Regions from separate parts of the Exiguobacterium sp. s183 genome, predicted to be linked through region 4. Evidence: riboswitches for the same ligand, from Rfam matches in the RefSeq annotation. Region 4 holds a riboswitch; each other region holds the start of a gene.

Region 1 (6,107 bases), on a different contig from region 4:
AGATAATAAGTCTTCAAAATAGCGATAGTACCAGACGTCCGAGACGAGTAGGGTACTATGCAGGAACAGAGAAACGTATAAAATCCATCGGCGAATCGGGTAAGACACGGCAAGTGCCCAGCTCGTCAGGAGCAGAATCGTCGCCAAATTGATGAGGAAAAACGAGAAGTCGAACGCCGTCGCGGTCAACCAGCTAAAAAAGAAGAGCTTTGCCAGAGAGAGTGACAAGTAGCTCCAATAATCGAGATATTTGATCATGAACAACACATCCTTTTCATACCCATTCCCGATGAGACGAGTGAGGGAAACGTGAAGATGTGTCCAACAAAAAAGAGGCACAGGGCCTCAGTTAATCAGAAACGTATCACGCAGTTCGATGATGGTTCCTTCCGGTGCTTTCAATTTACTTAAATGACCGTCGACGACGAAATAGATGTTGCCACCGTGCTTCGGCAAGAACGTGACGCCTAGCTGTTCGAGTCGTGCGACTTCCGCTTCGAGATCATCCACATAGAGGGCGAAATGAACGGGACCGGCCGTATGTTTCGAGTAGTCTTGTAACGTTTCATCCGTTTTAGCAGTCTGGAGCTCGATATAAAAATCCCCGAGCTTGAGCCAACTATTGAAGTCACGCGTATGGAAGTTTGGCGATTCTTGGACGAGTTCAAAACCGAGTGCTTCGTAAAATGACTTCGATGCGGCATAATCTGGTGTTTGGATACAGATATGGTGAATTTGTTTCATTAAGACTTTCCTTTCGTTTGTAGGTTGTTCACGCGATCGCGATGGAACGGGGAAGTCACATCTTCCGAGATAAGACTGATCGTATGTCCATCCGGGTCCACTACGTCAAAGCAAGACATGCCTCCGAAATCGTGAAGCGGTGTCGCAATCAACCCTGCTTGTTCGAACGATTGATACGCGAACTGGATGTCTTCACAAATGACGTTGAAATAGACATGGGCTTGTCCTGACGCATCTTTGAACGTTGTGGGTTGCGGTGACGAGGTTTGGATCAATCCGAGCTGAGTCGAACCGTCTGGTAGACACAAACCGATGCCTCCTTCCCAGCGACCAATTTCTTTGGCATTAAAATAAGTTGTATACCAGTGTAGGGACTGTTCTACATCTGATACGGGAATGAAGATACTTCCGATTCGGAACATGTGATAACCTCCTTTTCTCTTATTAGTGTAGCGAATGCATGATCTCGAAGATACGGGGGAAGAAACTTTTTACGGGAGAAAGCGTATGAAAGAGAGAGAAAATCAATGAGGTGAAAGCATGAAAGGAAATGAAATCACGATTCAACCGATTGATGCACTCAATCGAGAGGCAATCATTGCTCTGACAGTGGACGAGAAACAGTCCCGATTCATCGAGACGAATGCCGAGTCGCTTCAAGAGATGGTCGAGGATACGAAATATAATTGGAAAAGCTATGCATTTTATGACGGTGCGCAACCGGTGGGCTTCATGATGGTCGGAGCAGAAAACCAGACAGAACGGTATGTGTGGCTCGATCGTTTCATGATGGATCAACACAAACAGGGGAAAGGCGTCGGGACGAAGTGTCTACGCATCGCAGTGGCATTTATCCAGACAGAGTACGATGTGGATGATATCATCCTGAGCCTCCATCAAGAGAATGAAGTCGCGAAACGATTTTATGCAAAGAACGGCTTTGTCGACAGCGGCTTAATCGATGAATCGAACGGCGAAGCAATCTGGGTCTATCACACAAAAAACCGACCGTCATGAGTCGGTCGGATTCCTAAATCAAAATACGTTATTTGAGTATGCTCGGTCGCAACTGTTTGACGCGTGATAAGACGAGCCAACCGAGAAGCGCACCCGTCAAACTAGAGGCAAGGAACGCTGGGACGAAGAAGAAGGCACCGAACGTCGAACCCATCAACAGTTTCGCATACGGGACGGCAATCAACGAGGCGATGACACCAGTTCCGATGATTTCTCCGAGAGCGGCAGCATAGACGCGATTCGTGCGAACGAAGAACATACCAGCAAGAAATGCACCAATCATGCCACCGGGGAACGCGAGAAGTGACCCTGTGCCGGTCATGACGCGAATGAGTCCGGTCACGAATGCGACGAGAACGGCTCCGATTGGGCCGACGGTGACTGCGGCAATCACGTTCACCATATGCTGAATCGGATAAGCGCGGGCGACACCTGTGGGAATCGAGATGAACATTGAGCCAACGACGGCGATGGCGACGAGCATCGCCATCCAAGTGAGTTGTTGAATACGCATGAATAGTCTCCTTTCAAAAATAAAAACGCCACGTTTCCAGACGGAAAAATGGCGTGGACATACAGAGACGTATCCCAAGCCACTTCCCTACGCTGGTATGAGCCAGATCAGGTTCAAAGGGTCCGGCAAATGCCGTCTCAGCCCGAGGGCTCCCCTAGTGGTCGTTTATTGGTTTGAGTATAACATAGCTATCTGAAATCGGGAGGGTTCATGAAATTATCCTTCATACTTGGCTAACAGGTCCTCATAGTCCTTCTCGTTCCAAAAGAGCGGTGAGATGGATTCGGGACCTTTTAAAATTTCTCCATCTTGATCGTATACGATGGCATATCCACCTTCGACATCGAACACGAACAAGTCGGCAGTGACTTCGGTCACGCCATTCCCGGCGATAATCACATCGTCGATTGGTTCTCTTGAAAGTTCGACACCCGCTTCATCGAGTTCGACGAGGAGGGCTGACGTGTACGCGTGACGGTCATAGACGGATTGAAATTCATCCTGCGTTAGGACGACGTCGGTAGGAGGGGCACTTGTTCCGAATTTTCGATTTTCAATCTCTTCGACGTATTGAAGGAAAGACTCCTCTTGCCAAAAGAGTGGTGCGACCGACTCAGATCCATTGATTACCGTTCCGTCCTGACTGTCGAATACCGTGGCATACGTCCCATCATCGAGTTTGAACGGATAAATATCTGCATATGTGTGCTCAAGCCCGTTTCCGGCAATGATGACGCGTTCAAACGTCTCGCGGAACGGTTTGATGCCTTGTTGCTCGAGCGCAGCGAGGAGTGGTTGTGTTTGTTCATATTGGTCATAAACGTCTTTAAAGTCTTCACGTGTCCATTCGGTGATGGGTTCATCGGTTGATTCGATTGGGATCGGATTGTCTGCCACCGTATCTGTATCCGTACAACCCGTCAGTAAAAGTGCACCTAATCCGAACATCACCCATCGTCTCATGATTTCATCCCCTTAACTGACATTTTCCACCATTTTATCATTCATGAATGAAAAGTAGAACCTGTGCACATTCTCACTCGGGGTGAGGATGGGTCGTATAGTGATCGAGTGTGCTCTTAAAGTGAAGCGTATCTTCTTCAGAAATCGTCACACCTGATGAGGTGCCGTAGCGAACCGCATGATAAACGGACGGGTTCATCGGTAAATCGATGCGTTGGAACCACTCTTGCAGTGTCTCATGAGCACGCAATCGCTTGGCTGGTACGAGAGATTGGTTGAATGTGATCAGTGCATCACGAATCGGGACGTTCGTGAACGCTGTGAGCGTCGAAACGGACGAAGCGTTTTCGCGTTGTAGCGATTCGACAAGCGGGTCTGCGTTTGAATCAGCATGATCTCGTGCGCGCGCCAAACGTTGCTTCCGTTTTCGATAGATATAAAAGGACAGGCAACCGAGCGCAAGCAAAGCGCCGAATAACCCGAGATTTCGTCGTGTAGATTCTCCAGATTCCGTGATTCTCTCAAAAAAGTTATGCTTTCCTTTTTGGGGGTCCAATTTAAATGGGTAATCTGCTTTGGATTCACCAATTAAAATTCCATCATCTTCATCCGATAAGAGATCAGTCGGAGGACTGTTATTTTCCTCGACGGGGATCGTTTCCGGATTATAGAGCCACTCGAATACACTCGTTGCAACCACTATCATCGTGAACGTACCAAGGAGTGTGGTGGCAATCAGGAGAAGAAACTTGTTCGTCCAGCGCAAGAGGATACCTCCTTTTTGAATGTTCAGACTATTTGTTGTTTATCTTACCATAAAAAGGTAAAGTTTGAGTAAGACAAAAAATGGAGGTCGTCATATGGGCATGGAGCAGGTCATCAAACAGTTGAACGAGGTGTATTTAGGAAAAGAGGATGTCGTACGCCTCTGTTGTACGGCGTTACTCGCGGAAGGACACATTTTGTTAGAAGATGTGCCAGGAACGGGGAAAACGTTACTGGCCAAGACGATTGCAACTAGCTTTGACGGCGCGTTTTCCCGGATTCAGTTCACGGCCGATTTGTTACCGTCTGACGTGATTGGCGCAGATTATTTCAACATGCAGACCCAGACGTTCGAGCATCGACAAGGACCAATCTTTGCGAATATCGTCTTGATCGATGAAATCAACCGAGCGGTTCCACGAACGCAGTCCGCCTTGCTCGAGGCGATGGAAGAACGGCAAGTCTCCATCGGGGGAGAGACGTATCCGATGCCAAAACCATTCTTCGTCATTGCGACGCAAAACCCGATCGAATCGGCCGGGACGTTTTCGTTACCGGATGCACAGCTCGACCGCTTCCTCATTTCGATTCCGGTCGGTTACCCTGATGTCGCGGAAGAGCGGGAGCTCCTCTTACAAGTCATGCGTCAAACACGGAAAATCGTGGAGGCGGTCGCGACGTTAGACGAGTTACGCCGCGCACAAGAAGAAGTGAAGCAAGTATCGATTCAAGATGACGTCCTCGATTATTTACTCGGGCTCGTCCATGCGACACGAGAACACCAATCTGTCGAGGTTGGTGTCAGTCCACGAGGAGCCATCGCGCTCATGCGAGCGTCTCAAAGTTATGCCTATCTGAACGATCGATTGTATGTCATTCCGGAAGATGTGAAAGCCGTGGCACCTTATGTATTGGCACATCGCCTGACGTTGACGCTTGAAGGAGGCATCAAATCGACGAAACAGGACATCATCCGTTACATCTTAGACACCGTTTCTGTTCCGGTCGAGGGTTGATGATGACGTTCTCGACACATAACGCCCTACAGAAACAATGGATCCCGGTCTACGGATTCGCCGGAGTGATTCTCGTATTTGTCCCGTACATGGAGATTGTCGGGTATGCGCTTTGTTTACTTGCGGGCATCGTCTGGTTCTTCGAACGGACGCGGAAACAGTTAGAGCGAGCCCTTCGTCTTCATATACATACACACGAATCTCTTCTCTTTGTTGGGGATGAGACGGAAGTGCAGGTGATGCTAGACGGAAGTGAAACCGTCGAACGACTCGGGCTTCCCGTTCGCGTTCGCATGAAATCTAGTACAACGCTTAGCTTTCCAGACCACGATCGCTCCCCAAATAGTTTAGATATGACGTTACGGACGGATCAGGCCCGCCATGTGCTTCGTGTCCAGGCCGAATTTCGGGGACCGGCTTATATCGAAGAGTGTGTACTCGCTGTGACGCTCCCGCTTCATCTCGGGACGTATCTTCTTGAGTGTCCCATCGAGAAACGGTGGACGGTGCTGCCGTCCCTCACGTTACATCCTCCGGTCGGCACGAAACGATTGGCACTCGGTGACCGTCCTTTGACCGCATCGCCTCTACGGAATCCATTACAGATTCTAGGTTCAAAGCCTTATGAAGGAGAACCGGTCAAGGAGATTGACTGGGTCGCCACGGCGAAGCTCGGGCGTGTTCAGTCGAAAGTCTTTCAAAAGACATCACTCGATACGTTCACGTTCGCAGTCGATTTGAGTGGTCCGTCTGGCTACACGCTCCATCATGACTTCGAGTCGATTATCAGCCAAGTCGCGTATGTGACGACCCGACTCTTAAAAGAAGAGTGTAAAGTCGAACTGTTCATCAACCGCTTCAACGGGGAAGGGAAGATGGAGCATATCTCTCTTCAAGAGGGAGAACGAGGTTCACGCCTCATCCTCATGATGCTGGCCGACCTCCATCCCGGGAACCGCTTCATCTCGACAGACGCATTCGTCCGCATGGTCGAGCGGAAACGGCTGAAGCAAAGCCATCTCGTCTGGTTCAATCAGCATAACCTGTACGACTAACAAGGAACTTTCCTTCTTCTGGCGAACTGTATC
Region 2 (6,107 bases), 440 kb from region 4:
TGAACGTGACGATTCGTCGCGAACAAGGTTCGGATATCGATGCTGCTTGTGGGCAACTTCGAGCGAAGGAGCGCGAACAAGAAACGAGGTAATCAGAAAGATGGAATTAGCATTTCGAACAGATCGTGGACAAGTACGCACACAAAATGAAGATGCAGTTTTAATCTTAGGCGATGCCTTCTCAGGAATTGCGCTCGTTGCCGACGGAATGGGTGGACATGCAGCGGGAGAGGTCGCGAGTCAAATCGTGATTGAAGAGTTTCGACGGGCTTTCCCGTCTCTCCCGTCGACCCCTGTCGACATCGAACAATGGTTCCGCCATCACATTCACTTGGCGAATGAACAAGTGTTGCAGTTTGCGAAACAGTCGAACCTTGTCATGATGGGAACGACTGTGGCGGCCGTTTGTTGGAACGGAGAGACAGTTGTCATCGTTCATATCGGCGATAGCCGTGTCTATGCCCTGCAAGCGAACGAATTAAGGCGTCTTACAGAAGACCATTCTTACGTCAACGTGCTCAAACAGCTCGGTGAATTGACGGAAGAAGAGATGCGCGTTCATCCGAAACGAAATGTCATCACCCGAGCGATCGGTTCAAGCGAACAAGTCGAGCCTGACGTACAAGTGCTCGCTGACCCTGAGTTTGATGTGATTTTAATTTGTACGGATGGATTGACGACACATCTGACCGATGGGGCGATTCAACACGTTTTACAACAAGCTGTATCAGCTGATCAAAAGGCAGATCAACTGATTGCGGAAGCCAACCAATTGGGAGGGAGCGACAACATCACGGTCGCCCTCGTTCAATTCACAGATAGAAAGAGAGGATGAATCCGATGCGAAGCGGAGAACGAATCAACGATCGTTATCGGATCGAACAACAAATCGGCAGCGGAGGCATGGCAAATGTCTACCGGGCTCATGACGAGATTTTAAACCGAACCGTCGCCATCAAGGTGTTGCGATCTGAATTCTCACATAACGAACAATTTATACGTCGGTTCGAGCGAGAAGCCCACGCGGCTACGAGTCTGAACCATCCGAATATCGTCGCCATCTACGACGTCGGTGATGAAGATGATTTATACTATATCGTCATGGAGCACGTCGATGGCGTGACGTTAAAACAATATTTGCAGGAAGAATACATATCTGTCGATGAGGCGTTGCGCATCATGGGGCAGATTTGTGATGCGATTGACCACGCCCATGCGAACCGAATCATTCACCGGGATATCAAGCCGCAGAATATGATGATCGATCAGCATGGAAACGTGAAAGTGACCGATTTTGGGATTGCTGTCGCGATGTCGAATGCGACGTTGACGCATACGATGTCTGTTCTTGGTTCTGTCCATTACTTCTCACCCGAGCAAGCTCGTGGGAAATTTGCGGATGAAAAATCGGACATTTACTCGCTCGGTGCGGTTCTTTATGAATTGTTGACGGGTCGTGTACCGTTCATCGGCGAGACGCCGGTCGCGGTCGCCCTTCAACATTTGCAAGATGACCCGATTCGACCGATGGACTTAAATCCAAATATCCCACAAGCGCTTGAGAACTGTGTCATGCAAGCCTTATCAAAATCACCGGGTGCCCGACATGCATCGGTCGCAGCCTTTAAAAAAGATTGCATGACCGCGTTGAGTCGTGAACGTGCCAATGAACCGAGACGACTCTCGGCAAATCAAGACGAGTTCGACCAGACGCTCGTCATGGCACCGGTCGTGCCGGAAGAAAAACAAGATGTTCCCGTGACACCACCACCGGTCACGCCACCAAAAGAACAGGAACCGGAAGAGGTGCCTGTGAAAAAGAAGAAACGAAAATGGTGGATTTGGATCTTACTCATCGTTCTATTGATTGGTGGAAGCATTGCCGCTTACGTGGTCGCCGATGAGATGTCTCGTTCGGTCGTGCCGGATGTCGTCGGTATGAGTATCGGGGATGCGACGACAGAGCTTGAAGCTTCCGGGTTTGTCGTCGAAGTGACAGAACGGGCGAGCGATGATATTGCGGAGGGTGAGGTCATTTCGCAAAATCCGCAAGAAGGACGTAAGCCGAAACGCGGAACGACCGTGACGATTGTCGTATCGGCTGGAAAAGAAACAGTCGAAATGCCGAACGTAGAAGGTCTCTCGCAAACTGCTGCCGAACGTATGTTGAAAGACTTGGCATTCAGCGACCTTGAAATCACAACAGAAGCTTCCGAAACGGTGAATAGTGGAGACGTGATTTCGCAATCGGTCGACCCAGGTGAAGAGGTCGTTCCTTCAGAGGTGACGGTCACACTCGTCGTGTCGACAGGAAGCAACAAAGTGGAACTATCGAACCTTGCTGGATATACGTTCGACGAAGCATCCATTTATGCTGAACAGAACAAATTGAAAATCGTGAAGCGGGATGAATTTTCGACAAGTGTTCCAAAAGGTCAAATCATCCGTCAACTTCCGACAGCCGGGACAGCAGTCGACCCGGGAACGGAGCTCACGGTCATCGTATCGGAAGGCGTTGAACCGACTGATATTTCAATTGAACGTGAAGTGACCGTGGAAGTCGAGCAACCGGACAAAGACAAGAAACCGAAGACGGTCGAAGTCGTGATTCGTACGGTTGACGCACGCGGTGAGATTGAGGTGCTTCGTGATCAAATCACAGAGACGACAACGTATTCGTATACGCTCGTCATTGCCCCTGACGAAGTTGGGACGGCGACGATTGAAGTCGATGGTGAGATTGTCCGAACAGATTCAGTCACATATGCACAAGCTGAAGAGGCACAATAAAGAGGTGACGGTGTCGTCACCTCTTTTTTAAAGGAGGTAGTCATAATGAAAGGAACAATCATTCGCCTTCAAGGCGGGTTTTACGATGTGATGACCGAGACGAATCAAGAGATTCGTTGTCGGGCCAGAGGAAACTTTCGAAAACGCAACATCTCACCGGTCGTCGGCGATGATGTGGTGATTCAAGATCAAGAAGATGGGACCGGCTATATTTTAGAGGTGGAAGAGCGTCAAAACCACCTCGTTCGCCCGCCGATTGCCAATATCGATCAGGCGTTCCTCCTCTTTTCAGTAAAAGAACCGGCGTTTTCGTATCATTTGCTCGACCGTTTCCTCGTCCTCATCGAGTCAAAGCAAATTCATCCAATCATCGTCTTGACGAAGATGGACTTGCTCGATAAACATGAAGTCGAGCCGATACAAGAAGCGATTGCACGTTATCGCGCCATCGGGTATGACGTGATTGAGACATCGACGGAGCATGCTCACGGAGTGGATGAAGTGCGCGGTCTCTTCAAAGGGAAGACGAGCGTCTTCGCCGGTCAGACCGGTGTCGGAAAAAGTTCGTTACTTAACGCCGTCGCGCCAGAGCTCGAGTTGGCGACAGGGGAAATCTCTAAATCACTCGGTCGAGGAAAGCATACGACGCGTCACGTGACGTTGATTCAATTAGCGGATGGTCTTGTTGCCGACACACCTGGATTTTCAAGCTTGGAGTTTCCGCAAGAACTTGAGGCAGATGAACTCAGATGGTGCTTCCCTGATTTCGTGGAACGCCATGACGATTGTAAGTTCCGTGGATGTGCTCATCTGAATGAACCGGGATGTGCCATCAAACAAGCCGTTGAAAATGGTGAAATCGCTTCAACACGATACGAGAATTATGTTACCTTTATGGAAGAGTTAAACGATCGAAAACGGAGGTATTGACAGATGATTAAAATTGCACCATCTATTTTAGCGGCCGACTTTGCCAATTTGGAGGCGGAAGTGAAAGCTGTCCAAGAAGCGGGAGCGGACTATATCCATTTTGACGTCATGGACGGACAGTTCGTGCCGAACATCTCGATTGGTCTGCCGGTCCTCGCAAGCTTGCGTAAAAAATCAGACATGGTCCTCGATGTGCATTTGATGATTGACCAACCGGAACGCTATGTCGAAGACTTCGTGAAAGCGGGAGCGGACATCGTGACCGTTCACGTGGAAGCGACGAACCATTTGCATCGCGTCTTGCAACAAATCAAAGCGGCTGGCGCAAAATGCGGAGTCGTCTTGAACCCGCATACACCGCTCTCGACGATTGAGCACGTGCTTGCGGACGTCGACATGGTATTGCTCATGACCGTCAACCCAGGGTTCGGGGGACAAGCGTTCATCGAATCGGTCGTACCGAAAATTTCAGCACTCAGTCAGCTCCGCCAAGACCGTCAGCTTGATTTTGAGATTGAAATCGATGGTGGTGTCAACGCGGAGACGGCAAAACATTGCATCGACGCAGGGGCTGATGTCCTTGTTGCGGGATCAGCCATCTATAATCAACCTGATTATAAAGTAGCCATCGATAGCATTCGTGGCGCATCTCGTGTATAATCGACGATAGAACAACAAGATAGAGTCGCAAGGGGTGTCACATCATGTGGCTGAGAGGCATACGCTAACCCTTTGAACCTGTTCCGTTCACACGGACGTAGGGATGTGGCGAAAATGCACGTTGCGAATCCAAGCAGCATGGCGTTTACGTCATGCTGCTTTTTGTCGTTCAACCAAATAAAGGAGGAAGAAAGATGAAATCACGTTTCAAATTACAAGCGCTCATTGAAATTTCATTGTTTGCAGCGCTCGGGCTCATTTTTGATTTGCTCATTCCATACCGTTTGCCACAAGGGGGATCCATCAGTTTAGCGATGCTCCCGATCTTTGTGATGGCATTCCGCCACGGATTAAAAGGTGGTCTCGCAACAGGTGCCCTCGTCGGGACACTTCAACTCTTGTTCGGTGCCTATATTTTCACGCCTGTACAATTCCTGCTCGACTATACGGTCGCTTATGGTCTCGTCGGAATGGCCGGAGTGTTCGCGGGGCGTGTGAAGCAAGCTGCGAGCAACGGGGCGACGAAGACGCTTGCCACATATTTAGTACTCGGGGCGCTCCTTGGTTCGATGTTACGATACGCGGCGCACGTCATCTCGGGAATTGTCTTCTTTGCTGAATATGCAGAAGGTCCGGTCGTCGCCTATTCACTCGGCTACAATGCTACGTATATGGCACCATCCTTTGTCATCTCAGCCATCGTGTTAGTGCTCCTCTTCACGACAGCACCACGTTTCACGCGTGTGGCGACACGGGATCTCCGTCAATGAATATTTTGATCGTCGCGGCGAGTCCGGAACCCATTTCGGGCTTACCGCGTGATGCCGATTTTGTCATCGGTGTCGATGGTGGATATCAAAGATTATTAGATGAAGAGATCATGCCAGACGTCGTGGTCGGGGACTTTGATTCGTTTAAAGGACTACCGCCTGAGGAGGCGCTACGCTATCCTTCGGAGAAAGACGTGACGGACTTAGAGATTGCACTAGCGTTCGCGAGAGAACGCGGGGCGACACGGATGGATGTATATGGTGGCTTAGGCGGACGCATCGATATGACGTTTGCGAACGTCGGCTTACTTGAAGCGTATCCGGAGATGGTTCTTCACGGAGAAGGTCAAACGGTTTATCTCGTGAGAACAGGTAGCGAGGTCATTATGAAGCGAGACGGGCACTATCTTTCCTTCATGCCTTGGAAGACGGCCACGATCTCGATTGAAGGTGTCAAATATCCACTCGACCATCATGAGGTCAAGAGCGGGGAGGCGCTGACCATTTCGAACGAATGGACCGAAGCGTCTGCCCGATTGACAGTCCATCAAGGGATGGTTCTCGTCATGATCGTCAAAAAATGAGCAAAAAAAAATCCCATCGGCGAATGCCGCTGGGATTTATTCGTTCGTGTATAAGTATTATACGCGTTCAACGAGACCTGATTTAAGTGCGCGAGCTGAAACCCAAACGCGTTTCGGTTTACCGTCAACGAGAATACGAACTTTTTGTACGTTTACACCCCAAGTACGTTTTGTCTTGTTGAGTGCGTGCGAACGGTTGTTACCTGATTTAGGTGATTTACCTGTTACGTAGCATTTACGTGCCATGCGTTTCCCCTCCTTTTTTATGTGGGTTCGTCCTAATAGACACTCGTTTATATTAGCACGGCTTTTTTCCCGATGCAACTAGAAAATCGTACCATGACAAGAAAAAAACTTGACATTACTCTCAAGG
Region 3 (6,107 bases), on a different contig from region 4:
TCAGGGCCTAACTTTGCACGGACCCATTCGGCAGGCAAGTCGTCTTGTCCGACATGCACACCGTCTGCACCAATCGAGATTGCCAAGTTCACATCGTCATTGATGATGAATGGAACATTCGCTTGTCGACATACCTGTTGGAGCGTCCTTGCCATTGCTTCTTTTTCATCTCCATACAATGCATCTTTACCTTTTTCGCGAAATTGAAAACATGTCACACCACATCGAAGTGCCGTTTCGAGTGTCCCCACCAAATCAGATGTATCCGTCGTCCCACACACAAAATAAAGACGAAGTTGCTTAGCGAGCGCTTGTTTCGTACATGACGTCAACGGTAACCACCTCTTCTTTCGCTAAACGATGTCCCCAATGATTTGTCGGTCCATGTCCCTGTCCAATCGATAATCCATGCGTGATCGCCTGATGGATAAATTGCTTCGCGTCCGCGACAGCTTGACGAAGTGTCTTTCCGTATGCCAGCTCAGCCGTCAAAGCTGCAGAGAACGTACATCCCGTTCCATGTGTGTCTTTCGTCCGAACGCGGGGTGCGCTCACTTGAAACGCTTCAGATTCGGACACAATCAAATCGACGGCCTTCACACCTTCCATATGTCCACCTTTGATGATGACGACATCGACACCGAGTGCCCGAATCAATTGAGCGGCCTTCATCTGATCTGCCTCCGTTCGAATCTCGATTCCGGCCAATACCTCTGCCTCAGGGATATTTGGCGTCACGACCGTCGCATATGGCAACAGCTTCGTCCGAAGTGCCTCGACCGCGCTATCTTGCAACAAAGAAGCGCCCCCTTTCGCCACCATGACAGGATCGACGACGACGTGGTGGAAACGATGACGTTCAAGTGCTGCGGCTACCGCTTCAATTCGCTCCGCATCTACCAACATGCCAGTCTTGCATGCTGTAATCTGAAAGTCATTGGCCACTGCATCGATTTGCCGAGTGATCATTTCCGGGGAAATCGCTTCAATCCCATGCACACCTAGTGTGTTTTGAGCCGTAACCGCGGTCAACACACTCGTCCCGAACGCACCGAGCTCTTGAAATGTTTTTAAATCGGCCTGAATACCAGCGCCGCCCCCTGAATCAGATCCTGCAATCGTCAAGACTTGTGGTCTCATGAGGTCGACACCTCGATTCGATTCGTCGGGATTGTATATTGCGTCAATTGATGGAGTGCATTTAAAAAATGAATAGGAAAATCTCCCGGTCCTTCTGCGTGTTCACTCGCCAATTCTCCACAATAGGCATAACCTGATATAGCTGTCACCGTCGCCTTGAGCGCGCTCTTTTCAACCGCAAGACAAGCCCCGACGACCGCACTAAGCAAGCATCCCGTACCGGTCGTCTCGGTCATCCGTTTTGTTCCACCTCGTACTTCCATGACGACACTCCCGTCGCTGACCACGTCTTCTTTTCCAGTTACGGCCACGACGCATCCGTATCGTTTCGCCGCTTCAAGCGCCAATTGTCGCGGTTCACATGCTCCGTCACCTGCATCGACACCTCGCGCTACCCAATCGACACCTATCAATGTCGCAATTTCTCCTGCATTTCCCCGAATGACCGTGACACGGACGTGACGCAAAATGCGTTCGACGACATCCCGGCGGAACGACGTCGCCCCGACTCCAACCGGATCAAGTACAATCGGGCATCCCGCTTCGTTCGCCGCTTGTCCCGCACGAATCATCGTCGCCTCAGTCATCGTACCGAGTGTCCCGATGTTTAACACGAGCGCATCGCTCACAAATGTCATCTCTGCCACTTCTTCAATCGCGTCTGCCATCACCGGAGAAGCACCGATGGCGAGCAGTCCATTCGCCGAAAAATTGGCCACAACCGTGTTTGTGATGTTGTGGATCAATGGCGATTGTTTTCGAATCTCACTCCAAATCTCCTGTCTCATTGGTTGACCTCCTGTGACAACGACCATGATTCGAGCGTCCATGCCATTTCCCAGAAGGCGACTTCGTAATAGCAACTCTTCAAGAAGAGTTTTGTGTAACGAAGCCGTTCTTCTTCTGTCGCTTGTCCAGCCAATTCATCCAACCGATCAATCTGTTCTTCCACCAACTCACGGAACCACTCCGAACCGTACGTCGCAATCCAAGCTGAATAAATCGGATGGTCAGGTCGTTTATCTTTTAAACGTTCACCGATTTCGTAATACACCCAATAACACGGAAGAATTGACGCCAATACGTCACCGAGAGTCGGCCCTGCCTGTTGCATATGAAGGGCATACGCATAAGCGGTTGGTGCCGGTTCAAATGTCGCCAGTTCAACATCCGTCACGTTGAGCATCGTAAAGAACTCACGATGAAGTGAGAGTTCCGCCTCAATCGTGTGCAACGCATGCGTCAAAAAGCGACTCGATAGTTCCATCGTCGGTGCAAGCGTCGCCCCTTTGGCCTGCACTTTTGAGAATTGATTCAAGTAATACGAGTCTTGCATGACGTAATGTCTAAACTTTTTCTCATCGAGCGTTCCTTCTCCGAGTGAACGGACGAACGGATGATGAAAGCTTGCTTCAAACAATCCATCCGCTTCCTGACGTAGGTGATCTGTAAATTTCATAGTAACTCCCCCTTATAACAGATAAAAAGACGCCGCCTCCCATAACGGAAGCGGCGTCTCGAACAGTCATATCTAGGTGAAGCCATATGAGTCGTCTCGCCCACTTCCCTACGCTAGCGTGAACTAGATCAGGTTCGAAGGGTCTGGACCTTGTCCATCTCAGCCGCGTGACGCGACTCCCCTAGTGGCAAACATTATGAAATTCAGTCGTCTTCGACCACATTCTATCAATCTTTTTACCAATTGAAAACCTTTTCCTCTCCCGTTTCTCATCCTTCGCTTAGGGAATGGATAAATGAACTCATTTACATGAAAAGGATGTGTCCGGATTGAATACGATTTTATTAACCATTGCATTACTCTTCATCAGTTTGAACGTGTTTTGGTTTTTCAAACGTCAAACGTACAAGCAAACAGGATTTGACGGGAGATTGTTCGCTCAGTTGTTCGTTAGCCTACTTGGTGTCATGTTAGGATTCACATTGATTTATTATGCTTTATCTCGTGATTCAGTCATTCTTGTGACTTCACTCGAATCCATGAATGCCGTTGAACCGACTTGGGAAAACCTCCTGTATTTCAGCGGGGTCACTTTATTATCAATCGGATTTGGTGATTTGTTGCCGATTGGTTTGACCCGATTATTCGCCATCATCGAAGGCGCCATCGGCATTTTGTTACCGAGTGCCTTCTTCATCAAATCGATGTATCAAAAAGACAAGTGAACATGTCCTAGCGCCCCGTGATGAGTAAGAACATATTAAATGCGACGAGACCAAGGGGGAGCATCGCAACCAAAATGATTGGCCATTTTTTTAAGCGAATGCCGACAAAGAGGACAAGACTTCCGACTAGAAGAGCAATAAATGTCGTATATGGATTCATGTAAAAAACGCTCCTTTCTCTATAAGGAGCGTTTCCCGGCTCACGGCCTCATTAATCGTTCGAATGTCGAAGTGTTGCACATGCGGCACGGACGCGTCTGGCTTCTTCTTCCCGGAAGACGAAATCACCTTGTTCCGCGACACGCTGCGCGCAAAAGAAGAAGAGTGATTGCAGGCGGTCATGCGTGTCTTCAATAGCGCTCAGCTCAGCCAAGGCATACGTCGCCGTGAGCATCTCCCACAACTCTTCCGGTAAATGCTCTCGCATCCCGTCGCCAGACTTTCCGAGATTTACTGAGAATTCCGTCGCATAGCCGATATTCCATTGCATCATCTGACGGAGCATATTTCGCATGATGTCGAGATGATCGAGCGCGTATAACACCTGGTGTCGTTTGATTCCTTTGATAACATAGAGTGACACCCACCAAAACTCATTCCAACAAGCCGCATACTCGTCAACAGACGGGCGTGTCACACGGTATGTGTTGTCTGACGGTGTCACACTCGGATGATGATCTCGGTCGAACACGATCTGACTGAGCGAATCGGCTTCGAGCATCTCTTCAAGTTGCTCGATGCTTCGAATCGTCAAATCAATACGATGTCCGTCTACATACTGCACCAAAAATGCCACATGTCGTTCGGGATCAGACGTTTCAGGTGTCTGCATGATCAAGACTTCTCCAAACATATCGATCCATGAGCGATCGGTCGCAACCGCTTTTACATCTTCTACGTAAAAAGTGAGGTCGACATCCTGATACGCGTCCGCTTGTACATTCGGATTGACGAGCGAGCCGTTCAAGACGACCGTTCGGATGTATTCACGTTCTTTCGCGAACGCAATCAACTGTTCAATAATTTGTTCCGGTTTCATTCTATAATCGCCCCCAATGAGCGCGCGACTTGGATTGCCTGCATCGCGTCTAGTTTTGTTTGTTGTAACGTCACGTTTGAAAAATCAACCCCGTCGACAAGTGCCCCTCTGAAGTCAGCACCACGGCACACCGCATGTTGAAGTGTCGCTCGTGACAAGTCCGCCTGATGCCAAACCGTCTCGGTCAAATCGGCACCGTATAGGTCCGCCTCAACCATACGAACGTGGGTCCAATCCATTTTCTTGAGTGACACGTGACGAAGGTTGACGAATGACCAGTCCCCTTCTGTTACATGGACGCCCTCAAACTGACTCTCCTCAAAGGAAGACCCCGTCATTTTACATTGCTCAAACTCACTCGTGAACAAATTGGCACCATGGAACTGACAGTTCAAAAATGAGCTGCCGACATGACGGGACGCATTCCATTTCGAATCGGTAAAATCACAGTTGATGAACTGACAGCGCTCCGTTTGTAGTTCCGTCGCATCGACGTATGTGAAGCGACAATTCTCGAACGTGACGTGTGACAGCTCTTCGTCACGGAGTGTCACGTCGCGGAAATCTTCGTCTCGATATTGCGTATATGGTTGAAACATAATATCCCTCCTTCAGGTATACTAGAACATATGACAAAGATTGGAAGTGATATAGATGGACCTCGTATTCCCGACTGAACAAGGCGTCTTCAATTACCGCGTCGCCGGTATTTTCGTGAAAGACGGACACGTATTGATTCACCGAAATATCCGGGATGACTTTTGGGCACTGCCTGGTGGTCGCGTGACGCTCGGTGAAGAAGCCGCAACCGCCCTCGCGCGCGAGCTACATGAAGAATTGGATATGCGCGTGACCGATACCACGTTCGCCTTCGTCCACGAGAACTTGTTTACCTACAACGACCAACCGTTTCATGAGATTGGACTGTACTTTTATGTAGACGGTGACCTCCCGCTCCAAGAAGGAGACTTTTACGGACCTGAAGGAGACCACCTCATCTATCGTTGGCAAAAACTTGACCGTCTTCGAGAGGTCACGCTCTATCCAGAAGTACTCGCACAACTACCGAATCGTTTGCCGTCTCATTCACTAAATCCGGCTTGAACTTAGAGAAGCGATTTCAACTCGTTTAAATGTCGAATCTCGTACGTCGACTCCATCGTCGCGGCCACTTCATTCGGATTGAACCAACATGTATCTAGGCCGTACATCCGCCCACCGGCGATGTCTGCCGTGACTGAGTCGCCAATGATTAAGCCCTTCTCTGGCTTTACGTTCGGGATTCGATCAAAGACGTAGTCAAAGAACGGCTTCATCGGTTTTTGCGAGCCGGTCGCATCCGATACGAAGACGTCTTGGAAGTACGGCAATAGTCCCGATGACTCTAACCGTTTGAATTGTGTCTCCGTCACACCGTTTGTGACGATATAGAGCGGATAGTCCGCGCTCAGCGTTTGGACAATCTCTAACGCGCCGTCGACCATGTGTACGCCTGCATGTAAGTAGTCCCGATACTGCTGTTCGACCTGCGGACCGTCGACCGTGAGTCCGAGCGAATCGAACAGTTTCGTGTGACGACCGACGAGTACTTCTTCACGGTCTACTTCGCCGCGCTCAAATGCGCGCCATAGGCCGCTGTTAATGTCGACATACCGCGCCTTCACTTCATCCGTCATCTGGACATTGTAGGAGGCGAGTAATTGTTCTAAGGCAACGTGCTCACTTTGCTTAAAATCTAACAATG
Region 4 (6,107 bases):
CAGATCTGGCTTTAATCGATCAATACGGAGGTCTCGGGCGTGACGGAAATGGCGATGGCAAGGCAGACCCGCATAGTCTTGTTGATTCTGCCCATACGGCGGCGTATTATTTAAGTGAACACGGCGGGAAAAAGACGGATTCAGTCACATCGATACGGAACGCCATCTTCGAGTACAATCGAAGTGAGCAGTATGTCACTGATGTCATGACATACTATGAGAATTATGAATCAAGTGTGACGGTCATCCCGGATGAACGGGACACCTTCAGCCAACATGTCGCCTATTATACGATTCGATACGTCGAGTGGTTTAAGACACTCGGCTGATGCTTACATGAAAAAGTGAGGAATGGAAATGAATACGCATATAGAAGAAGTAACCATCCGCGTAAAATCGATTTTCAACGAAGACAAAACGAAACGTTATTTGCGAACGTATGAGTTTACGGATGTCGAGGATGGAGTGATTTGTGCCGTCATCATCTATTCACCGCGCATGAGCGATGCCTTTTTATCAGGTACGACAACGCAACGTGCTTATATGTTGATGCAAAATCATTTGTCGCAACCGATTCGGGAGATGCGTGTCATCAGTCTCGTGCCAACACTTGCCATCAATGATAATCTTCCCTATGTGGAATCACAGCTCGACGAGACGAATTATCACTATGTCGAAGAGACGTTACAAGAGGTGGAGGCGAGCGGCGGGATGATCATCGTCGGTTGGGGCTCGCCTGGTCGATTGATGCACCATGCGACATCCTATAAATCGCTCTTTGCCGATTACGAGTCGAATATGTACTGTATCGGTACGACCGCTAAAGGTGAACCGCAACAGATTCGTATGGCCAACGAGAACACGGTACTCGAGGCGTTCAACAATGAATCGGTAAAACCAAAGTTTCGGATTGTGAAGGAAACGAAGAAGGAAGATGACTCCATGTGAGTCACCTTCCTTTTTATATGCCCGCCCAGATGGCGATTCCAAATAACGCGAATAATACACCTGACCAAACAAAATCACTTGATTTGACCTCAACCTTGTCATAAATCGTTCGTTTTCCACTCGTGAACCCTCTCGCTTCCATCGAAAAGGCGATGCGTTCTGCCCGTCGGATCGAACCTGCAAGGAGTGGCAACAGTAATTTCGGAACGTGCCGAAGGCGTTCCCATTTCGTGTTGAGCGAAATTCCTCGTAACTGATGTGCATAGTGGAGTTGCTGTAGCTCACGCTGCAACAAAGGGATGAAACGGAACCCGACAATGGCACTATAGGCGATTGTTGGCGATAACTTCGCCTGTTGCATCAAACTCATAACGAATCGCTTTGAATCCGTTGTCATCATGAAAAGAAGGGAGAGGACCGTGAACGCCAGGACGCGAAGACTAAGGGCAACGGCAACACGTCTCTCTTCAACTGTGATGTCCTGACCGAGTATGGTCATCCATGTCTCTCCCACAAGATTTTTCCCAAACACGAGCGTCGTCCAAAACGTACCGAGCGCCGTGATGAGAAATGGGATTAAGAACAGCCCCCATCTTTTCCACGATACGTCTGTCGCCACCAGCTGAATCAGTAGCGTACCGACAATGATGACAAGCGGGGTCCATGGGTTGTAAAACAGTGCCAGACCGAACATGATGAGCGTCAATGTCACAAACTTAACCGTCGGATTCATGTCATGGAGTGACATCGTTCTCCCCTCCCTTGCAATCGATAATCAAGGAGCATCTCTGTGTTCTGCCATAGTTCATCCCCGAACGGTCCCGAAAGCTCCCCATCCTTCATCAAATAGAACGTATTGGCGATATTGGCGAACGATAGGTCATGGGTTACGAACAGGATAGTCTGCCCTTGTTCCGCATGCCGCTTCATCAGCGCCTCGAGTGCATGGAGTGACACTTCGTCCTGACCTGCAGTCGGTTCATCGAATGCAAGCAATTGCTTATTTGATAGCGACTGAATTCCAACTGCGAGCCTCCGTTTTTGACCATGGCTAAGGGATAACGGATGGAGGAATCTCTGATTATGAAGCTCCATGTCAGATAACACGGTCTCAATTGATGTTTCGTGACCAAACTGCAACTCTCGCTCAACGGAGTTCATAAAAAATAGATGTTCTGGTGATTGTGGCACGAGTCCGACCCGATGATCGTGTTCGGTTATGCTTCTTAAAAATGTCGACTTCCCGCTCCCATTCGGTCCGAGAACGGCAATCACTTCTCCAGCTCGGACGTGGAGCACCGTCTCGTTGAGCTGAAACGAATCACGTCTGACCTCATTAACCTTGTAGCGTTGAATAGCTGAGAGTGACGCGTTCGACTTCACAAATGCAAAATCCTCGACCGGACGGAATGATTCATTCCTAACGACACACCCTCGCTCTAACTCAATATGCCAGTCAAAGTAATCTCCCCATAGATGAGGACGATGCTCGACGACAATGACATTCAGATCTTTCATTTTGTCGAGCCATTTTACAAATTCTTGCGCGGTCACTGGGTCTAGATGCGTCAACGGTTCATCGAGCAGTAGCCACTGAGGCCTTCCGACTAAAGCGCAAGCGACAGCGATCCGCTGTTTCTGTCCGCCTGACAACGAATCAATTTTGCGGTTTCGATAATCACTCAACTGTAACGATTCGAGGATTTCCGTCACGCGTTGTTCGATGTCTGAGACAGGTGTCGACAAGTTCTCAAGTGTGAAAATCAGTTCTTCTTCCACCCGCTCCATGACAAATTGCGTATCCGGGTCTTGAAACACCGTTGCGACCTGCTGATTGATCTCGCCAGGTGCATAGTCGTCGTATGATCGTCCAAGTAGTTCGAGTCTACCATCAAGGATTCCGTCACAATTCTCCGGATAGAGACGGTTGAATAGCGCAAGAAGTGTCGACTTCCCGCTCCCGCTCGCCCCACTAAGAATCGTACGACCTTGACGGATTGAAACGGTCACGTCTTCAAGAATCGCCTCAGAACTCTCTGGGAATCGAAAATGAAGTGACTCTGTCTCAACCATGGACGTTCCCACTTCGTGAAATCGCATAACCGCGAAGTGATCCTGTCTTCAGCAATAGGTCACTGAGCAACTTCCCACCGATTCCAGCGATGACCATCCCACTGACGGCTCTCAGCCCGAACATCGTCGCCACATATTCTGGTTCGAGCATCGCAAATCCGCTCATGAAGTAAGTGTATACGAAACTCGTGACGGCCGAGCCAAATCCTGCTAGCATGAGAACCCAAAGCTCATATCGACGATAACCTGTCATCGCAAAGACAGCTTCCGCCCCAAGACCTTGGACGATGCCGACCAAGATGATGCGCGGTCCGATTGCATTCCCAATCAACATTTCAATCGTCGCTGCCATCACCTCCGAGATGAAGGCCGCACCCGGCTTCCGGATGATGTACGCCGAGATGATTGACACGATGAACCAGATACCGAAGATCCATTCATAGGCGATGGGTCCGATCAACCCTGCCCACAAGTTACCGATATGAACGAACAATAAATAGACGACCGCGAAGACAACAGATAATACGGAGACAAGGACGACTTCTTTCAATTTCCACGATTTAAGCATGTCGCCCTCCATGTGACGGACTATTTACGCTGAACGTCACCGTCATGACAACATGTCGGTTCTTTTCGCGCGCCCGCTTAAAAGCCGCCTCATAGTACGAGAACACGTCATCTAAGTTCCCATGGACGCCTGATGCATAATGCATCGACTCGTTATAGACACCAGCCTGTTTTGCTTGCTCGATTTCCTCATAGATAAGCTCCATGTAATTGTCAGCACCCATCGGATACAGTGCGAACTGCGAGGACACGTACTGGTCTCTTGATGCACCGTTTGATGGTTCGCTCGGTGCCTCGAGAGCCTCATCTCCCGTTGAATCTCCCGGACAACCGACAGAGAATGTTCCGCTCATCGAGACGTGCTTCCCTTCCTCGGAAGCAAGACTCAAGACCGTTCGAGCGACGTCAAACACATGCTCGACTCGTCCACGGATGACCGTCGACACGTCATCCGTATGTCTCCACACACCTGACAGATCCGTTCGTTTTAGTGCACCTTTGATTGTCCCGACAAAATCGTCTGTCATCGGGCTTAGTGTGAATCGAAACCCGACAATCGGACTCGTACCACATGATTCATTCATTCTTTTTCCCCCTCTAAATGTGTTTGCATAAAAAAAGCCGCATTCATGAGAATGCAGCAACAAAATCTATACAAACTTGCATAGAGAAAGTGCCGCACTTCCTCACGCCAGTATTACCTGGATCGAGTTATAAGGGATCGGAGCCATGCTCACATCTCAGCCGAAGCACCCCTAGTGCAGTCATTGATATGCGGTTACTTATGCAGTCACAGTATAGCGATGTTTCGAAGCTTTGTAAACGGTCAATCTGAATAGGTGACGTATTGACCCGTACCAGGGAGCGGGTCATGGAGCGTATCCCACGATGTTTCCATCTCCTCATCCGTCAACAAAAATGCGTCAAGTGAACGCTCGACAGTCTCCCGGTCCATTCGTTGACCGATGAGGACCAACTCGTTCTGTCGGTCTCCGTACGGTTCGATGTAGTCTTCGCGCAGTTCAGGTTCTGTTGCAAACATAGCCTCTCGTTCGCTCTGCGGAAGTGTCGCTAACCAGCGCCCCGCATGTTCGAGCGTTGATGCATATCCAGCTTGTGAAAACAGACAAGCAAGGTCGTTTCGTGTCGCAATCCACAAGAAACCTTTGGCACGAACGATTTCTTCAGGGTAATGTTCCATCCAATTCATCAAACGCTCAGGATGGAATGGTCGACGCCGACGGTAAACGAACGAACTGATGCCATACTCTTCTGTTTCCGGCGTATGTTCTTCCGACTCGAGTTCTTGAATCCAACCTGCAGCGCGCATCGCTTGGTCAAAATCGAACAACCGGACGTCAAGCAGGTCGTCTAACACCACATTCGAGTAGGTCGACGTCAACAACTTAGCACTCGGATTGAGCGTTTTCAGTAATCCCTTCATTTCCTGCAGTTCTTCTTCAGATACCCTGTCCGCCTTGTTCAATACGATGATGTCCGCAAACTCGACTTGGTCGACGAGAAGGTCGACGACTTCACGTACGTCACCTGTATCGACGGCTTGTTGACGTTCCATAAGCGATTCACCGGAATTGAAATCTTTGAAGAAGCGGTACGCATCAACGACGGTGACCATCGCATCGATATAGACACGTTTCGTCAAATCGATTCCGAGCGCGTCGTCAGCATACGTGAACGTCTGTGCAACGGGAATCGGTTCAGAGATACCAGAAGACTCGATGATGATGCCATCGAGGTCGCGATCTTTCGTTAAATCATAGACGGCTGTCAACAAATCTTCGCGAAGCGTGCAACAGATACATCCGTTCGAAAGTTCGACTAATTTTTCATCGGTCCGGGAGAATCCTCCCTGCTCGATCAACTTCTCATCGATATTCAGTTCACCCATATCGTTCACGATGACGGCATATTTCTTTTGATCTCGGTTATGTAAGATGTGGTTAAGCAGCGTCGTCTTGCCGCTACCAAGATACCCCGAGAGTAATGTAATTGGAATTCTTTTCATGATTTATCCTCCATTTAAATCGTAATGATTACTTTTTATATAATGGAATGGTAACATCTTTTTGTCAACAAAAAAACACGCCACACGGACGTGTTTTCGAAGAAAGTATAATCATTCTTCCAACGCTCTTCGTTCTGCCTCTGAACGCGGATAAGCGTTCGCCTGCCATTCAGCCCGATAAATCGAGTCGAGTTGAGTCAATCCGACTTCATCCTCGTCTTTGTCTGCATCGACGCTCGGCACCTCATCCCACTTCGGGTCGAGGTACGAATGGTCTTCTTCACGTGCTCGGTTTTCTTGGATCTTTTGAATCCCCATCTTAACTGCTGCTGCAATTGCGAACCCAATACCTGCTCGAACCAACAGTCGTTTCACCATCGTATTTCCTCCTCAGCGACCGAAACGATACAATGGCATCCCTTTCACTTCTGTGTCGACGATAAATACCGATCCTGCATCCGGATATTCGGCAAGCGCTTCTTCATCCATTCCT

Evidence for each region. Region 4 has a riboswitch for thiamine pyrophosphate ahead of KNP62_RS02725 (Ykof family thiamine-binding protein). Riboswitches for the same ligand answer to the same signal wherever they lie in the genome.
Region 1: linked by a shared signal. The riboswitch ahead of thiW (energy coupling factor transporter S component ThiW) and the one ahead of KNP62_RS02725 (Ykof family thiamine-binding protein) in region 4 are both predicted to bind thiamine pyrophosphate.
Region 2: linked by a shared signal. The riboswitch ahead of thiT (energy-coupled thiamine transporter ThiT) and the one ahead of KNP62_RS02725 (Ykof family thiamine-binding protein) in region 4 are both predicted to bind thiamine pyrophosphate.
Region 3: linked by a shared signal. The riboswitch ahead of tenA (thiaminase II) and the one ahead of KNP62_RS02725 (Ykof family thiamine-binding protein) in region 4 are both predicted to bind thiamine pyrophosphate.

What each region holds. Positions count from the first base shown of each region.
Region 1 is NZ_JACSKN010000002.1:528,859-534,965, reverse strand. It holds gene KNP62_RS08280 (LTA synthase family protein) at 1-258, opposite strand, end outside; gene KNP62_RS08275 (VOC family protein) at 346-744, opposite strand; gene KNP62_RS08270 (VOC family protein) at 744-1,166, opposite strand; gene KNP62_RS08265 (GNAT family N-acetyltransferase) at 1,285-1,761, shown strand; gene thiW (energy coupling factor transporter S component ThiW) at 1,790-2,275, opposite strand; TPP riboswitch at 2,343-2,441, opposite strand; gene KNP62_RS08255 (hypothetical protein) at 2,492-3,238, opposite strand; gene KNP62_RS08250 (hypothetical protein) at 3,312-4,004, opposite strand; gene KNP62_RS08245 (AAA family ATPase) at 4,099-5,019, shown strand; gene KNP62_RS08240 (DUF58 domain-containing protein) at 5,022-6,074, shown strand.
Region 2 is NZ_JACSKN010000001.1:958,840-964,946, reverse strand. It holds gene rlmN (dual-specificity RNA methyltransferase RlmN) at 1-92, shown strand, start outside; gene KNP62_RS05155 (Stp1/IreP family PP2C-type Ser/Thr phosphatase) at 101-835, shown strand; gene pknB (Stk1 family PASTA domain-containing Ser/Thr kinase) at 841-2,790, shown strand; gene rsgA (ribosome small subunit-dependent GTPase A) at 2,833-3,720, shown strand; gene rpe (ribulose-phosphate 3-epimerase) at 3,724-4,380, shown strand; TPP riboswitch at 4,401-4,501, shown strand; gene thiT (energy-coupled thiamine transporter ThiT) at 4,575-5,150, shown strand; gene KNP62_RS05130 (thiamine diphosphokinase) at 5,147-5,734, shown strand; gene rpmB (50S ribosomal protein L28) at 5,792-5,980, opposite strand.
Region 3 is NZ_JACSKN010000002.1:498,767-504,873, forward strand. It holds gene thiE (thiamine phosphate synthase) at 1-332, opposite strand, end outside; gene thiD (bifunctional hydroxymethylpyrimidine kinase/phosphomethylpyrimidine kinase) at 301-1,140, opposite strand; gene thiM (hydroxyethylthiazole kinase) at 1,137-1,928, opposite strand; gene tenA (thiaminase II) at 1,925-2,599, opposite strand; TPP riboswitch at 2,688-2,792, opposite strand; gene KNP62_RS08040 (ion channel) at 2,920-3,324, shown strand; gene KNP62_RS08045 (hypothetical protein) at 3,332-3,484, opposite strand; gene KNP62_RS08050 (aminoglycoside 6-adenylyltransferase) at 3,536-4,363, opposite strand; gene KNP62_RS08055 (pentapeptide repeat-containing protein) at 4,360-4,962, opposite strand; gene KNP62_RS08060 (NUDIX hydrolase) at 5,018-5,467, shown strand; gene KNP62_RS08065 (YjjG family noncanonical pyrimidine nucleotidase) at 5,470-6,107, opposite strand, start outside.
Region 4 is NZ_JACSKN010000001.1:520,986-527,092, reverse strand. It holds gene KNP62_RS02750 (lytic transglycosylase domain-containing protein) at 1-329, shown strand, start outside; gene KNP62_RS02745 (DUF1643 domain-containing protein) at 358-948, shown strand; gene KNP62_RS02740 (energy-coupling factor transporter transmembrane component T family protein) at 962-1,696, opposite strand; gene KNP62_RS02735 (ABC transporter ATP-binding protein) at 1,678-3,021, opposite strand; gene KNP62_RS02730 (ECF transporter S component) at 3,014-3,589, opposite strand; gene KNP62_RS02725 (Ykof family thiamine-binding protein) at 3,582-4,172, opposite strand; TPP riboswitch at 4,255-4,355, opposite strand; gene KNP62_RS02720 (GTP-binding protein) at 4,415-5,614, opposite strand; gene KNP62_RS02715 (hypothetical protein) at 5,726-5,992, opposite strand; gene KNP62_RS02710 (SMP-30/gluconolactonase/LRE family protein) at 6,005-6,107, opposite strand, start outside.